Regions from separate parts of the Alkalibaculum bacchi genome, predicted to be linked through region 1. Evidence: predicted binding sites of a transcription regulator. Region 1 holds the regulator's gene; the other holds the start of a gene.
The links. The regulator LexA, encoded in region 1, represses DNA repair genes until DNA is damaged. The targets are predictions, from matches to a motif close to CNAACANNTGTTNG.
Positions count from the first base shown of each region.

Region 2: DES36_RS06350 (DNA polymerase Y family protein) is a predicted target of LexA. The motif match lies at 3,226-3,239, and genes of this name have one in related genera.

Region 1 is NZ_QNRX01000005.1:48,570-58,859, reverse strand. Features, by position in the region: gene DES36_RS04905 (alpha/beta fold hydrolase) at 250-1,164, shown strand; gene DES36_RS04900 (glycerophosphodiester phosphodiesterase family protein) at 1,272-2,114, shown strand; gene DES36_RS04895 (peptidylprolyl isomerase) at 2,313-3,059, opposite strand; gene DES36_RS04890 (methylenetetrahydrofolate reductase) at 3,327-4,196, opposite strand; gene lexA (transcriptional repressor LexA) at 4,340-4,957, opposite strand; gene DES36_RS04880 (LysM peptidoglycan-binding domain-containing protein) at 5,101-5,406, shown strand; gene DES36_RS04875 (DMT family transporter) at 5,690-6,649, opposite strand; gene DES36_RS04870 (metallophosphoesterase) at 6,837-7,763, opposite strand; gene DES36_RS04865 (ribonuclease domain-containing protein) at 7,955-8,443, shown strand; gene DES36_RS04860 (barstar family protein) at 8,462-8,734, shown strand; gene DES36_RS04855 (FUSC family protein) at 8,753-9,682, shown strand; gene DES36_RS04850 (HD-GYP domain-containing protein) at 10,219-10,290, opposite strand, start outside.
Region 2 is NZ_QNRX01000007.1:186-7,294, forward strand. Features, by position in the region: gene DES36_RS06340 (serine hydroxymethyltransferase) at 1-1,212, opposite strand, end outside; gene DES36_RS06345 (hypothetical protein) at 1,640-1,900, opposite strand; gene DES36_RS06350 (DNA polymerase Y family protein) at 1,945-3,195, opposite strand; gene DES36_RS06355 (DMT family transporter) at 3,430-4,305, opposite strand; gene DES36_RS06360 (exodeoxyribonuclease III) at 4,590-5,354, opposite strand; gene DES36_RS06365 (peptidoglycan D,D-transpeptidase FtsI family protein) at 5,525-6,919, opposite strand; gene DES36_RS06370 (FtsW/RodA/SpoVE family cell cycle protein) at 6,916-7,109, opposite strand, start outside.

The sequences.
Region 1 (10,290 bases):
TAGCTTCTATTTAATGAAGGTTATTATGACCTCTTATTTTTGTAAGATTCATTATTCGTTATATCAAAATAAATCTTATCATAAATGATATAATATCATAAATACAAAACACAAAGAAATCTGTTGCAACCTAAAAGACTTTACATAAAACATAAATCTTGCAACTTAAATTTAGAACGAATATAGGTGATTTCTCTGTATTGAATAGATGTGATATAATTAAAAAAAGATATTTCAAGGAGGAATTAGGTGGAGTTTTCAAATAGCTTTAAAGGTTATAATGATTATGAATTATATTATTCAGAGTGGTTGGTAAAAAAACCTGCCTATACAGTAATTCTTTTTCACGGTATGGCAGAATATGCAGGTAGATATGAGCAATTTGCTCAGTTTTTAAATAAAAATGATTGTGATGTTTACGCTTTAGACTTTCGAGGACATGGTAAAAATATTCGATTTAATGTAAAAGGTCATTTTGCAGATGAAGATGGATGGCAAGTTGTAGTTGAGGATATGCAGTTATTTATTGAACATGTAAAGAAATCTTGCCAATCGAATTCTATTGTATTACTAGGTCATAGCATGGGATCCTTATTTTTACGGTCTTATTTAATAAAATACAATAAAAAAAATGCTAAAAAAGCCCTCCTTTTAGGAACTCCTTATGCTCCTGCTAATGGGGTATTAAAAATTGGAAAGTTATTCACATCGATGCTTGCGGCTAATGACCCCAAAAAACCATCTCCTTTTTTGGATAAAGTAGTATTTGGAAACTTTGCTAAAAAAATGCAAGATCCAGAAACGGCTTTTGATTGGCTAACAAGAAATAAAGAAGTAGTTCGATACTACATAAAAGATCCTTTATGTGGTTTTGTTTGCTCAATTTCCTTCTATAGAGATTTGTTTACAGGTCTAGAATATTGTAATGAGCCAAGTAATTTGAAAAAGATTCAAAAAGATACAAAGGTCCTTATTCTATCAGGTAGTGATGATCCCGTTGGTCATTTTGGTAAGGGGCCAACAGAATTATATGAACAATTGTCAAAGGTCTTACAGGAGGATTATGTAAAATTAAAAATTTATGAAGGATATCGCCACGAAATCCTAAATGAAATAGATTCTAGTCGAGTATTCAATGATATATTCGCTTTTATAAAAGAGTAAAGAGGATATTCTGAATAATTAAGCAAGAAGACCTAAAAAGAATACCCTAATGCTAGAGACTAATGGCTAATGGCTAGTGACTAGCGATTAAAGTCGTGGGAGGAAATATGTTTTTATATTTTGTGTTTTTTATTTTGTTTCTATTTGTAATTTTGTATTTGTTAGCAATCAAGCCTGAAAAAAGTGGGCGAGTAGATTTTAAACCTTTTGAAGGTTATTATTACGCCCATAGGGGTTTACATAAAAGGAAGGTCCATCCGCCGGAAAATTCTATTCTGGCTTTTCGCCAGGCAGTAGAGAAAAACTATGGAATCGAATTAGATGTACAATTGTCTAAAGATAATATACCTGTGGTTTTTCATGATTATTCTTTGAAAAGAATGTGCGGTGTAGACAAAAAGGTCAATGAACTTACATATAGTGAACTTAAAGCATTGAGATTATATCGTTCTAATCAAAAAATACCCCTTTTTGAAGATGTGCTCCGTATAGTAGAAGGAAAAGTTCCGATAATTGTCGAATTAAAGGTGGAAGATAAAGATACTACTCTCTGCGATGTTATTGTGCCAATACTAGATCGATACGAAGGGGATTTTTGTATAGAGTCCTTTAATCCATTAGTACTTTTGTGGTTTAAAGAACACCGTCCTAAAGTGATTAGAGGGCAGCTTGCTTCTAATTTTTTAAAAGAGGAACAGTATAGGGGTAAACTACTATACTTTGCTCTAGAAAACCTACTCCTAAATTTTTTGACAAAACCACATTTTATCGCTTTTAATTACAAGTATGTTAAAATGTTTTCATTTTCTTTATGCAAAAAGCTTTATAAAGTACCAACATTTGCATGGACTATACAATCGAAAGAAGCTCTAGAAGAAGCACGAAAAGATTTTGATTACTTTATATTTGAACGTTTTGAGCCAGGTGAGAAAGTGTCTTCGGCACTTTAAGGTTGGACTGAAAAAACAAAGGTGGAAAGCGGAAAGTTGAAAGTGGAAGAAGAACCTAATTCGTTTAAAGACGAGTTCCATTGGGCTTGTTGTGGTTACATTTCTAACAGAAAAGTAGACGATTAAGAGTAAAAGTTAAAAAATAAAGTGAAATTTTTTAGTAGAAAGGGGATGACATCTTGTCATCCCTTCTTTTAATCAAACTTTTAATTCGACTTTGTGTTGAGTCATTAATTCTGTTACTCTGTTCATGTAGGCAGTTTGTTGTTTTTGCCCTAATACAATTTGTTCGATTTCTTTTTTTGCTTCATCTAGAGATTTTGTTCCTGCTGGTTTTGAATCGGTCACTTTAATAATATGATAGCCAAATTGTGTTTTTACAGATTCGCTTATTTTGTTTAATTCCAATGTAAAGGCAGCATCTTCAAATTCTTTTACCATTTGACCTTTTGTAAAGAAGCCTAAATCTCCACCTCTTTCTTTTGAAGGACAAGTAGAGTATTTTGTAGCAGCTTCCTCAAAAGAAAGTCCAGCTTCTAATTCCTTTATAATATCTGCAGCTTCTTCTTCCGTTTTCACAAGGATATGGCTAGCTTTCACGCGCTGAGGACTAGAGAATTGATCTTTATTTTCTTCATAGTATGCAGCAATCTCTTCTGAAGAAACAGGTATATTGTTAAGGAGCTCACTTAATGCAAATTGCTTAAGAAGATTATCGTGTAATCTATCTGCTTCTATCTTAAATCTTTTATCTTTATCTAGACCTTGTTTAATGGCATCTAGATAAAATAATTCTTGATTAATAAGTTCTGCAATTAATTGTTTTTGACCTGCTTCTGATTGAAACTGTGGTAATATTTGTGGGTCCATACTGTTCATAAGAAAGCTAAGGTCTCTTTGAGTGACTTCTCTACTTCCTACAGTAGCTAATACTTTGTTTTCCATTTCATTTCTCCTTTGTTTTCAATATCATGAGGAATTAGTAAATTGATTTCCCGTAGTCTCATACTTAATTCATGATATCAGAAATTTAGGCTACTGTCTATAAAAAGAGCGCCGTTAGGCGCTCTAGTCATCAGCAATCAGCCACCAGTCATCAGTATATTGCATTCCTTTTGGGTCATTTAGCTATGACATGTAGCACTTGTGTATAAATTTACCTATTGCTTTATATAGATACAAAGTAGGACTTTTCATTAAAAAGAGTCCTAACTAGTTGTGCATTTTTCTGATGCCTGACTTGTTAACGATTTTAGCTACATCTTCCCATTTATTTAAAGAATAGATGTGTAAGCCATCGATACCAGCGTTCATGTATTTGTAGATTTGTTTGACGGTGTATTCAATTCCTGCTTTTTTAAAGTCTTCTGGATTTTCGCCGTATCTTCCAATGACTTCTGCTAAATCTCTTGGAATGCCGCTACCATTTGAAACTGCCATACGAATAGTTGGATCTTTTGCAAGTACTGGCATAACACCCACATCTATAGGTAATGTAATACCAGATTCAATCAATCTATCACGCCACCATTGAAACTGGTCTACATCGTGGCATAACTGAGTCATAATATAATCTCCACCACAATCTTGTTTTACTCTCAGGTGAGAAATATCTTCGTCAAAACTATGGCATTCAACGTGTTTTTCAGGATCCCCAGCAATAGCAATTGTAAATTGTGGAAAATGAACTTTAATAAATTCCACTAATTCATTTGCATAATTAAAATCTCCTCTTGTACCTTCCCAGCCCTTAGGATAATCGCCACGAAGAGCTAAAATATGATCTACGCCTATATCTAAATAGTTTTGCAATTCTCTTTTTATCTTCTCTTTAGAGTTGCCGATACAAGTAAAGTGAGTTACAGGAATGGTTTTGCCACTATCCTTAATTGCTTTACATATTTCCACATTTCTCCCTGCATTTGTTCCACCTGCTCCATATGTGCAGGAAACGAAATCAGGTTTAAATTTATATAGATGATCTAATGTGTCAAGCAATGGTTCTACAGGTTTATCCTGTTTTGGTGGAAAGACTTCAAAGGAGAAAGACATTCTTTCTTTCATGATTTGTGCTACGTTCAATAAATAACCTCCTTTAGTTAACGATATAAAACAGGTGGTAAGGGTTTTAGCATTCTACTTTCAGCTAAAACAAAAAAGCAACCATACTTCTATAAGTATAATTGCCTTTTGATTATAATTTATTCTAATAACTGAATGCCTGACTACAACTTGCGTATGACTCCAGTGACTTTTCCAAGAATAGCCACTTCTTCTCGATAAATTGGCTCCATGGCTGAATTTTCAGGTTGAAGTCTAATCTTGTTCTTTTCTTTGTAAAAACGTTTTACAGTAGCTTCGTCATCATCTACTAGTGCTACTATAATGTCTCCATTTATTGCAGTGTTTTGTTTTTCAACAACTACATAATCGCCATCTAAAATACCTGCTTCAATCATACTTGTTCCTTTTATATGAAGCATAAAGCACTCTTTATTATTGACGAAACTGACAGGCAAGGGAAAGGTATCTTCTATATTTTCTACAGCTAATATAGGTTGCCCCGCTGTTACTTGGCCCACAATAGGAATCTCTATTAATTCTTTAATTTTGCTATATCTTTCATCTCGGTTTATGATTTCAATAGCTCTTGGCTTCGTAGGATCTCTTTTAATGTATCCTTTTTCTTCTAGTTTCGATAGATGACCATGAACTGTAGAAGTTGATTTTAGATTTACACCTGTACAGATCTCACGGACAGAAGGTGGATATCCTCTATTATATAGTTCTTGCTTGATGTAGTTATAGATTTCTTGTTGTTTTTTACTTAGTTCAGTAGGCAAATAACACACCTCCACATTTTTTCTCATTATAACATAAAAAAAAGCTGAGTACAAACAAATGTTCGAAAAACGGTTGACAGAGAACGTTTGTTCTTGTACAATAAAACAAAGAACAAGTGTTCGACATGTAGGAGGTTATTTAAATGAATTTCAATGGTAAAATAATTCGCATAGTCAATAAAAGAAGATTTACATTGGCGTTGTTTTTGCTCTTTGTATCATTTTTATGTGCGTTTATGCTTATGTTTAACGCAGTTTCTGGAGAGGAAAAAATCATATATAAGGACTATGTTGTAGTAAAGGGAGATACTGTTTGGAAGATTGCAGATATCAATACAGGTAACGATAGGGATGTTAGAGAAATAGTCTATGAGATTGTAAAGGTAAATAATATTAAGAATCAAACCATATATCCTGGGCAAACAATTCAAGTTCCAACTCAAGAATAAAGAGTTTATATATCTAATATTAATTTAGAAAATTCAAACTCATATATAGTGGCATAATTAAAAACAAGGTGGCTCCACCTTGTTTTCTTATGTAATAGGATAGTCCTACTATTGACATTGGCTCCTGCTCAGTCATCCTGAGCATAAACGAAGGATCTTGACCCAAACGGAATACCCTAATGCTAGTGACTAAAGACTAATGCGCCACAGGCGCTTTCTTGCATACACTAATGAAGTTCAAATTTCTGATTTGCCCCTCTTAACCATAGCGTACTGATGACTTTTATTTTGTTCTCTTTAGCTTCACTATTTTCCAATTGTATATTTTTCCATCGTCTTTATTTACAATATAAATTCCTATACAGACAAAGAAAAGGGCAAGGATATTTTTTGTATTTAAAAAACGTTCACCTAAGAATAGGGAAGAAAGTATTGCGCCAAATATTGGAATTAAAAAATTATAAAAGGAAATTTCTCCAACTTTATTGTATTTTAGTAGATAAGTCCATAATGAAAATGCTGCTGCAGATAAAAAACCCATGTATATTAATAAGCTTGTTGATTTTAGGGTAAAACCTGTAAGGCTGCCACCTGTTAGATACCCAAGAACTACTAAAAGGATTCCGCCAAAAAGCAGTTGAAATCCTGTAAGGATAAGGATATCTATTGAACGACTCAAGAATTTACTGTAAATATTCGCTGAAGAGCTGATTAAAGCGGCTATTATAATAAAACCATCTCCAAAGAAGTTAAACGCAAAGCGAAAGTCACTTGAAAAGTTTACAATAACAATTCCTATAAAACCTAAAAAGCAGCCGAGAGTTTTTCTCATGTTCAAGTAATCATCTTTGTAGATAAAATGGGCGAGGATTACAGAATAGAAGGTACCTGTTCCATTTAATATAGCACCATTTACTCCAGTAGTATGGCTTAGACCAATATAAAAGAAAATATATTGTGCTGTTGTCAAGAAAAGACCTAGAATCAAAATTTTTGAAAAATCAGTTTTATATGGAAGTTTTAATGCCTTTTCTTTTATAGTAGAGATCAATAATACCATAATCCCAGAAAGGGAGAAACGATACCCAGCAAAGATTAGTTTTGTAGGAATATCGTTAGAGGAAATATGGAATATTTCGTATCCGATTTTGATAGAAGGATAGGCGCTGCCCCAGAAGAAAGCGCAAAGTGCGGCAATTAAGACGATATTTCGTCTTGTTGTAAAAAATGTTTCTGTGTTCATAATACGACCTCTTGTTTTATGTATTTGCTCATATATAGGAAGGAAGAAGTATTTTTCGTACAATCCATGATGGCATAAGGAGATTATACAACAAGTGAAACATTAAGTGTAGAGTTATAAATGTAAAGTTTAAGTTTAAAGTGTAGAATTTATTGATTTTAGTATATTACTATTTTGTAAAAAAGTATCATAGAGTGTCGATTGATGATTGTATTCTCTCAAATACCTTGTAATAATCTTCTATTTTAAATGGTCCGGCTAGTAGTTCTCTTCCTATGTACAAGGTGCCATCAGGCCTTGATTTTACGGACCATTTTACTAGCATGATTTCACTTTTTAGTATTTCAATAGCAGTTATGCATCTAGGGTGAACACAACTTCCATCGTTTATGTAAGGAAGCTGACCAACTTCAGGTAGCATTGACCTGTGCGTATGCCCTGTTATTAACATACATTTATTTTCTTCAACCCATTTGGTCAAAGAACGCTCAACATTTTCTTTTTTAGTATAGTTTTTTGCCGTACTCGTAGGGTCGTTAAAACCTAAATTGTCAATAGGTCTCCATAAATAGCGCACCAAAAAACGAGATAATTTCCATAGGGCACTGCTCATAATATCTACTTGATGACCATGAGTTAAGAAAATTTCATAGTTTTTGTCACAATGCTTTAAGATCAGCCCTTCATGTAATTCTATATCTTTAAAAAGTTTAATGATTTTTTTATCCCTTTCTCTAAGGAAGTAGTACATATTTTTAGCTATATAATCTCTTTTGTTTTTTACCATATCATGATTACCATAGATAAAATACAGTCTTCCATCTTCATAGTATTTAGACATTAACCAAAATACATCGCTATGTATTCGTATAATATCCTTTAAGCTTCTAAATTTCCATAACTCATCTCCATCGCCGTTTTCAATATAAGTAAATTCATGTTCATAATAGTAGAATAAAGCCGAAAAAAATAAGTTTTGATTTCTATGAAAATCATCAGCCCAGCTACCATCGCCTCTATGAACATCACTCATAATGACAAATCTTGAATTATCATCAAAATCTACTTTTTTTGAGGTATGATAAACTTTTGATACCTCCTTTAATCCATACATCTTTATCCCATCCTATCCTGTTGATTTATATAAAATATATTCAATAAAAACTCATTCAGAACAGGGGAGAAAAGGAATTGCTCTACAGCATATATAGAAAAAAGGAATATCAATTATGTGAATAAATAACTCCTATATTGATGATATAAATAAGGTATAATAGTGTAATGAATAAATATTTTGGAGGTAATATGAAGAAAAAACTATTAGGGATTCTGCTCATTTTCATGACTTTATTCGTTGCTATTGGATGCAGCCTTGATATGGTAATAGAGAATCAAGAAAATAATGTGGAAGATGTTCAAAATGAGCAAGAAGTGGCTGAAGTAGAAGATTCAATTGAAGAAAATCAAGCTTATTACACTGTTGATGATGTAGCCTTATACATAAACACTTATGGCAAATTACCAACTAATTATCTTACGAAATCACAGGCTTCAAAACTCGGGTGGAAGAGTTCTGAAGGTAATCTGTGGGAGGTAACAGAGATGGGCGTAATAGGTGGAGATGTTTTTGGTAATTACGAGGGAATACTACCTGATGAAGAAGGGCGAAAATGGTTTGAGTGTGATGTAAACTATAATGGTGGTTATAGGGGTGCAGAGAGAATTGTTTATTCTAATGATGGGCTAATATATTATACGAGTGACCATTATGAAAGCTTTACTCAATTATATTAAAATGTGTAGGGAGATAATATGAAGACAATCCTATTAGATGGGAAAAAAATGAATACGAAAGAAGAAGCTCATGAGTATATATCAAAGACTCTTGCTTTTCCAGACTATTATGGTAAAAATTTAGATGCTCTATGGGATATGCTGAGCACTTATGATGAGCCAATTCACATTGTTTTTAAGAATACACAAACTCTTAAAAGCAATCCTGATGAGTATGGCAACAAAATATTAAAAGTATTTCTAGATGCAAAAGAAAATAATGATAATATATCTATTGAAATGGAAGATTGAGTATAAAAAGAGTTTATAATGAAATTAAAGGAGTACAGATTATTGGATTATAAAATAGGTATGAGAACCTATAAAACTTCTCTTGCTGTTTTTATCTGTATAATAGTATATCAAATAGCTCATTGGGAAAATCCTTTCTTTGCAGTTATTGGAGCCATACTGTCCATGGAGACATCTATTATCAGCTCTTTTAAAGTAGGTAGAGATCGGTTAATGGGAACTGCTCTAGGGGCTATAGTAGGTTTAGGCTTTACATTAATTAGCCCTAGAGATGCACTCTTAAGTGCTTTAGGAATGATTATCATCATTACAATCTGCAATATATTTCATTGGAATAAGTCCATATCTATTGCTGGAGTTGTATTTATTTCTATCATGTTTAATATAGGCGGATTACAAGCTATACAGTACAGTATAAATCGTATTTTGGATACCTCTATAGGTATTCTTATTGGATTGGCAATAAACTTCTTAATTGCACCTTATAATTTTGAAAACAGCATTCAGAGACAATTAAGTTCTCTTAATAAAGAATTTAATATGCTCATTGAAGGGTATATCTGTACTTATGTAAAAGAGAATTCATGTCCGAAAGACTGTTGTAAATTAATAAATCGTTGTATAGGGACTATAAGTGATGGCCTTAATCAATTAAAAGGTGAATTAAAAGAGTATTTGAATGAAATCAAGGTTCAACAGGCCAATCAGCAAAGAGTACAGGATATTATTGTTACTCTGGAAATAATACAGGAGACTTATTCTCATTTCAAGGTAATAGCTCCTATTGTATGTGAGAGAAAAGTAAATGAATTAAATTTTAAGAAATTAGAGTCCCTTGGCTTTGTCGTTCATAGATACTACTGTAACGAAAACCTAAATTCCTTAGATATGATCTACAATTACCATTTAGGAATCATCTTAGAAAATATAGAGTTGTTAGATAATTAAAAGAAGAAAGAATGTTTCATAGATCCTTTCTTCTTTTATATTACAACAATCCTTATAATTAATAATAAATATCATAACAAATCTTATCATAAATGATATTTAATATAATAATTCCTTATTTTTAATTTAAACAACACTAAATCCTAAATAATTACCATACTTTTCTAATTAAGATAATATAATTATGATACATATATCATTTGAATTTAGACATAATAAGTTTATAAAGTAGTGCAGAGAACTTTAAAATAATGATTTTTATAGGAAGCGAATATTGAAAATCGAAAGGTATAGGGGTTGATTTAAGATGAAATACTTAAAGTACCACGAACCAGAGATTGTAAATATTTTAGGCATTCCGACAACTATGGGCTTTAAACTTTGGCCGAAGTTTATACGGGGTGTTAGGTAGTATATAAAAATCTATTAGGGGAGCTTTTTTGAGGTAAACTATAATAGAATGCCATTAGGCGCTAGTTGGTAATATCTCATACACTACTTTATAGCAGGGAGTAATATCCCTGCTTTTATTTTGATTATTCACGTAAACTTATAAATTCATTGACGTAGAAGTTTCTTGATTCTTTCTGTTTTGATTTAACAATTTC
Region 2 (7,109 bases), on a different contig from region 1:
CCTACAAAGCTCTACAACTAAATCCCTAGCAATTTTTTTGTCTTTCCTTATTAAACATTGATAAATGGCTTCGCCTATTGTTTCCATTTGCGCTTCTTTCATACCTCTTGCTGTTACTGTAGGTGTTCCTAGTCTTATGCCGCTGGTGATAAAAGGTTTTTCTGTATCGTATGGAACGGCATTTTTATTTGCTGTAATTTGCACTTCATCTAACATGGCCTCTGCATCTTTTCCAGTCAAGTGAATATTTCGCAAGTCCATTAGCATCAAGTGATTGTCTGTACCATTTGAAAGCAATTTAAATCCTTTGTCCATAAGTACTTCACTTAAAATCTTTGCATTCGCGACTACTTGTTTTTGATACACTATAAACTCATCGCTTAAAGCTTCTTTTAAGGCTACTGCTTTTGCTGCAATGATGTGCATCAATGGGCCACCTTGAGTCCCTGGAAAGACAGCTTTGTCGATCGCTTTTCCAAGTTCTTTTTTACAAAGAATAGCTCCTCCTCTAGGTCCTCTTAAAGTTTTATGAGTAGTCGTAGTTACTACATCTGCATATGGAATAGGGCTTGGATGAACTCCTGCTGCAACTAAACCAGCAATATGAGCCATATCTACCATAAATAAAGCGCCTACTTCTTTGGCGATTTTTCCAATTCTCTCAAAGTCAATTATCCTTGGATAAGCGCTTGCCCCCGCAACAATTAGCTTTGGTCTTGATTCTTTAGCAATTCTATCTAATTCTTCATAATCTAAAAGTTCTGTCTCTTTATCAACTCCGTAAGCGATAAAACGATAGTTAACACCTGACATATTTACTGGGCTACCATGAGTGAGATGCCCTCCATGAGATAAGTTCATACCCAGTACTGTATCACCTGGTTCTAGTAGTGCAAAATACACTGCTAAATTAGCTTGAGCGCCAGAATGGGGCTGCACATTAGAGTATTCTGCTCCAAAAAGCTTTTCAATTCTTTCTTTTGCTAAGCTTTCTGCAATGTCAACGTATTCACAACCCCCATAGTACCTTTTCCCAGGGTATCCTTCTGCGTATTTATTGGTCAAATGGTTTCCCATTGCCTGAATAACTCTTTCTGTAACTAAATTTTCTGAAGCAATTAATTCAAGATTTCCTTGTTGTCTTTTTAATTCCTTTTCCATAGCAGCATACACTTCTGGGTCAAATTCTTTAACTAATGGGAATTCTAACATTATTTAGCCTCCTAGTATAATTTGTCTTTTGATAAATGTTGAGCAATATGCCTTAAAGATTGATCGATACTTTTTATATATTCTTCCATTTTGTTTGTCTTGTCTCTCATTTGAAATAAAAACAAAGTTGCTACAAAAAAGAATATAAAGACCATAAAAGGACTTAAGAGTGTAGTCAAACTTGACAGGCTTAGTAAAAAATCATTAATTTGTATTTCCTCCCCTTTTCCGTCACCTTATTTTGATTAATATTACCATATTTTCATAAAGAAAAGAAGAAGAAATAGGTAATTTCAGAAGAAAAGTCGAACATTTTTTAAATAATCCAGTTTATCTTGCAGGTTTTAGTACTGTAGCCCGTAGTCACTAGCTTACATGTATTCCTTATGGGTCATTTAACTACCATCTTCGGCTTTCAACATAGACATTAGATTTTAAATAAATACCATCTGCATTTATCTACTTCATATTTTAGTTCGTATATTTTTTCCTCATTTTTTATTACGCTTTGACAGCGGTAAATGTACATGCGATTGCCTGCTAATTTTTCCTCATCAGCTTGAAGAATCCGATCTATTTTTACGACTTGTCTTTGATCCCCTTGTAAAAATCTAAACTTTATAGGTATAGGCATATCCATCTTTTTAAACCAAGCGATCATTTCGATTTCTTTTGCTATGACTTTCAACTTATACACCTCTTCATTGAAGCAAAGCTCCTTTTCATATTATGCTATAAATGACTCGACATCATCTTATACTCTTCTTCTCCTACACCTCCTGCTATAGGTTTTAAGCCTGAATGTAGAAAAGATCCTCTTATGACAGACTTTTTTCCATATTGCCTTCTCAAACAATCTACTGTTTCATCAATTCTTCTATATTTATCTAGAGATTTTTCATCAAAAATAGATATCTGATAAAATTCTCTGCTACATAACTCCGTAAGCCGCACCCCTAGGTGGCGAATGGGTTCTCCTTTCCAGGCTTCGTTAAATAGTTTTTTTACGTATTTAAACAACACATTAGTAGAATCTGTTGGGGCACATAAGGCGCATTGGTGAGAATAATAAGCAAAATCTTTATCTTTGATGGATACACTGACTACTCGGGCTAGGGACTTCTTTTTTCGAAGCCGCATAGATACCGTTTCTGTTAAGGAAAGAAGGATAAGATGAGCTTCTCTTTGATTGGTTACATCAAAAGCTATAGTCGTAGAATTTCCTACGCCTTTTTGCACCATGTCTTCTTCTCGAACAGGAGATTCGTCAATGCCATTAGCGTAATTCCATATGAGAACACCATGACTTTTTAAGTAACTTTTCATATGAGAAAGGTTCGCTTTTGCTAAATCGCCTATGGTACTGATACCTATCCTTTTTAATTTAGGTAAGGTTTTATTTCCTACCATAAACAAATCGTCTACTGGTAATGTCCACATTTTGCTTGCAATTTCATCTGAAAACAAGGTATGGACTTTATTTGGTTTTTCCAATTCCGAAGCCATCTTTGATAGCAATTTATTATGAGATATTCCGATATTTACTGTAAAACCTAATTCTTCTTGAATTCGATTCTTTATTTTATAAGCAGTCTTCAAAGGACTTCCAAATAGTTTTTCGCTCTCTGTATAGTCTAAAAAACATTCATCTACAGAGTACCTTTGAACTAAGTGTGAATACTCTTTCAATAAGTCAAACATACCATTGCTACATTTCATATACAATTCGTAATTAGGTGGCACAATGAGCAGGTCAGGACATTTTTGTCTTGCACTGTAAAGAGTTTCTCCTGTTTTGATTCCATACTTTTTTGCAGGAATAGACTTTGCCAAAATAATCCCATGACGACTTTTAGGATCTCCCCCTACTACAGAAGGTACATCTCTCAAATCTAAACTTTCCCCATGTTGCAATCTCCAAGTAGCCTCCCAACTTAGATAGGCTGAGTTCGCATCTATATGAAATATATTTCGATTTCTCATATTATTCCTTCTTTTTTTAATACATTATATCGAACATACGTTCTTTTTACAACGACTTTTTTATTGGTCAGTTGGTTCGTCGGACGAGTAAAACAAAAAACAGAAAGAGAAAGAACCAAACTCGCCTTTGGACGAGGAAATGCGTGTTTGGTTTTCTTCCACTTTCTGCTTTCGACTTTCTACTTTGAGCTTTTTATAATTATAAATTGTAAATTCTCAATTGCGCGAAGCGCATCATGATTTAGCACCTAAAACCTTGCCTTTTAATTCATTTAGAAGGGTAAATCCTAAAATCAATATTCCTCCTAGAATTTGTACTGGATTAATGGATTCACCTAGAATGGATACAGATACAAGAATGGCAACCAATGGGTCTATGTAACTTAAAATCGCCGCTTCCTGACCTTTTAAATCTTTTAAAGAGGAAAAATACATACAATAGGCTATCCCTGTATGAATGATTCCTAAGACAAGAAGATTAATCATTCCCAGGGTTCCAATACTTTCTATATGAATACCTGAAGTTGCCAATAGATAAGGTGTAAGGACTATAATAGATGCAATAAATTGTACTAAAGTTCGATCTACACCAGTAACATTTACAATAAATTTATTGAGAATTATGACCGTGGCGTAAAGTATAGCAGCACCTAAACCATAGCCTATTCCTACTAAATTCCCACTAGACTTTTCTACTCCGCCAATATTGATAATCATAATGAGACCTATTGTGGACATTATAAAACAGATGATTTGTTTAACAGTTAGTTTTTCTTTAAAAAACAGGGGGGAACTTGCCATAACTACTACAGGAGCAAAATAATAGCTTAGGGTGGCAATAGAGACTGTTGTGTAATGATAGGCTTGAAAGAGTAAAATCCAATTAAAGCCCATTGCCGCTCCTGAAACAAAGAGCAAAGGCAGGTCTTTTTTTATTTCTCTTAATGGAATTTTGTTCTTAGTAATGATTTTATATATCACAATAACCAAGGATGCAATAAATGCTCTAAATAGTGCAATTTCCCCTGTAGATAGGGGAATATTATTGACAAATATTGCAAGAGTTCCAAAGACGGTCATTGAAAATATGATTTTTAGCTTTGCTTCCAAATTACTTTTCACCTCACAAGAAAGTGCCTTTGCACTTTAGTTGCTAGTCATTAGTCTTTAGTCACTAGCATTTGGGTATTCCTTTTGGGTCAAGATCCTTCGCTTACGCTCAGGATGACTGAGCTAGAAGTTAAGGTTAAAAGTAGAACTTTGCTATTAAATAAGAAAGCGCCTTTAGCGCGTTGAATGATGGTTAAACGACAGTCGAACAATTGCTCAGCCATTGTTCAACTATCGTTAGATATCCATTTTCTCGCCTAAAGGCGAGGAATAATTCTAAATTTTCAATTGCGCGAAGCACTCATGGTAAGCCCCACCGGACAATGATCGGAGCCTAATACTTCTGAATAAATTTGGGCATCTACAAGTCTGTCTTCTAAGGATTTTGATGTGCAGAAATAATCGATTCTCCAACCTGCATTTCTTTCTCTCGCCTTTGTAATATAGCTCCACCAAGTGTAAGCATCTTCTTTGTCTGGATAAAAATAGCGGAAAGTGTCAATATATCCATTTTCTACAAGTACATCAAACTTAGCTCTTTCTTCATCACTAAAACCTGCACTCTTTCGATTAGACTTAGGATTTTTTAAATCAATCTCTTTATGAGCTACATTTAAGTCTCCACAAAAGATAATAGGTTTGATGGCTTCTAACTCTTTAAAGTACTCTAATATAGCTTCTTCCCAAGTCATTCGGTAGTCTAAGCGAGCTAGTTCTTTTTGAGAATTAGGCGTGTAAATAGTGAGTAAAAAGAAATCCTCAAACTCTGCTGTGATGATTCTTCCCTCTTTATCGTGCTCTTCTCTTCCCATGCCATACCGAACAGATATTGGCTCTGTCTTTGTAAAAATAGCAGTACCTGAATAACCCTTTTTCTCCGCATAATTCCAATACTGATGATACCCTTCTAACTCAAGATCCAATTGACCTTCTTGCAATTTGGTCTCCTGAAGACAAAACACATCTGCATCCACTTCCTTAAAAAAATCCATAAAGCCCTTTTTCAACACAGCTCGAATGCCATTTACATTCCAAGACACTAATTTCATATAACAACCACCTTTGTTGTTTTTAGTTTGTTTTAGCACTTTGTTGTAAGTTTTAGGTTGTAGGTACTTATGTCCCTTAAAGGGGACTTGTTTTTTTCCGCATTCCACATTCCGCTCTTAAGGTTTTCCTCGTCCAACCGACCCAAAAGACAGACCCTAAGTTTGCTCCTCTATTTCAACGCTTGTTGCATCATCCAGCGAGCTAGTGGGGCTGCTGATTCGCCTCCTGTTGAGCCGCTATTTTCTAAAATTACTGCCACTGCTATTTGTGGATCATCCGCAGGGGCAAAGCCAATAAACCAGGCATGGGATTTATCTGTATTATTTTCTGCTGTACCCGTCTTGCCTGCTACTTGAACTCCACTAATGGCTGCATTTTTTCCTGTACCTTTATTAACCACACTTTCCATCATAGAGGTCACTTCATTGGCTGTTTTCGCGGACATAACTGTAGATAATTCTTGTGGTTTTCCTTCTGTTCCTGTAAAACCTGTGATATTTTTTACTAAAATAGGTTTCATCATAATCCCATCATTGGCTATGGTAGAAACCATCATGGCCATGTGCAGAGGTGTGACTAAGAGTTCTCCTTGACCATAAGCAGTTACTGCTTGTTCACTTTTATTTAGCTTTTTACTAGGAAAATAACTCTTCTTTAGAGAAATCTCAAAATCAATAGATTGATTGAATAATAACTTTTCTGATAATCTTCTCAAATCTCCGTCGCCTAAAGCTACGCCTAATTCTGCAAAAGCTACATTGCTTGAGTAAGTGAGGGCTTCCTCTAAATTAATATTTCCATAGGCTTTTGCACCATAATTTTTAATCTCTTTTCCACCTATAGTAGTAACCCCTTTATCTTCAAAAGTAGTATCTCCTAGCCCGTTTTCAATGGCTGCGCTAGCTACAACCGTTTTAAAGGTTGACCCTGGCGGATATAGACCTTGAGTTGCTCTAGGTAGTAAAGGAGTATTTTCAGATTCTACAATAGAAGTCCAATTTTTTTCTAAAGTTGCGCTATTAGGATTGTAGTCTGGCTTGCTTACCATAGCTAGGATTTCTCCTGTTTTAGGGTTCATAACTACAATGGCTCCTTTATTTTCACCTAATAATTCTTGTCCTAAGGACTGCAATTCATGATCAATAGTCAAGTACAGATTATTTCCCTTGGAAGTCTGCCCCGTAATTTGATTTTTCAAATCGATAACGGGTCTTAATTCATTGATATTTAATAAATACTTATTGTAAGACGCCTCCAATAAAGCTTTTCCATAAGTCTTGGAGCTATAACCAATAATATGGCTGTACGTATTTTCATATGGGTAAATTCGCTTCTGTTCTGCTTCTTCTCCTTCTCTTTCGGAATAAGCAATAATTGTTCCATTTCGATCGTAAATATTTCCCCTTAAAACTGCATCTTCATATTCGCTTAACCTTTGATTGTAGCTATTAGATACAATTTGATCTTTTGTGAAAATTTCAAAATAGGTTAAATAAGCTATTAGGGAAAAGAATAGTACGCTTATGGCAATTAAAGATAAGATAATCCTCTTATTGGTATTCATACTCCGCCTCCCTCGATGTCCTTAGAAATACCCTGTAATATGCCTAATGCGATAAAGCTCGTAGTTAAGGAACTTCCTCCGTAACTAATAAAGGGTAAAGTAATTCCTGTTAAGGGAATGAGTTTGATAACGCCACCTATAATAATGAAAGTCTGAAAAGCAAATATTAAGGTAATCCCTAATGCAATAG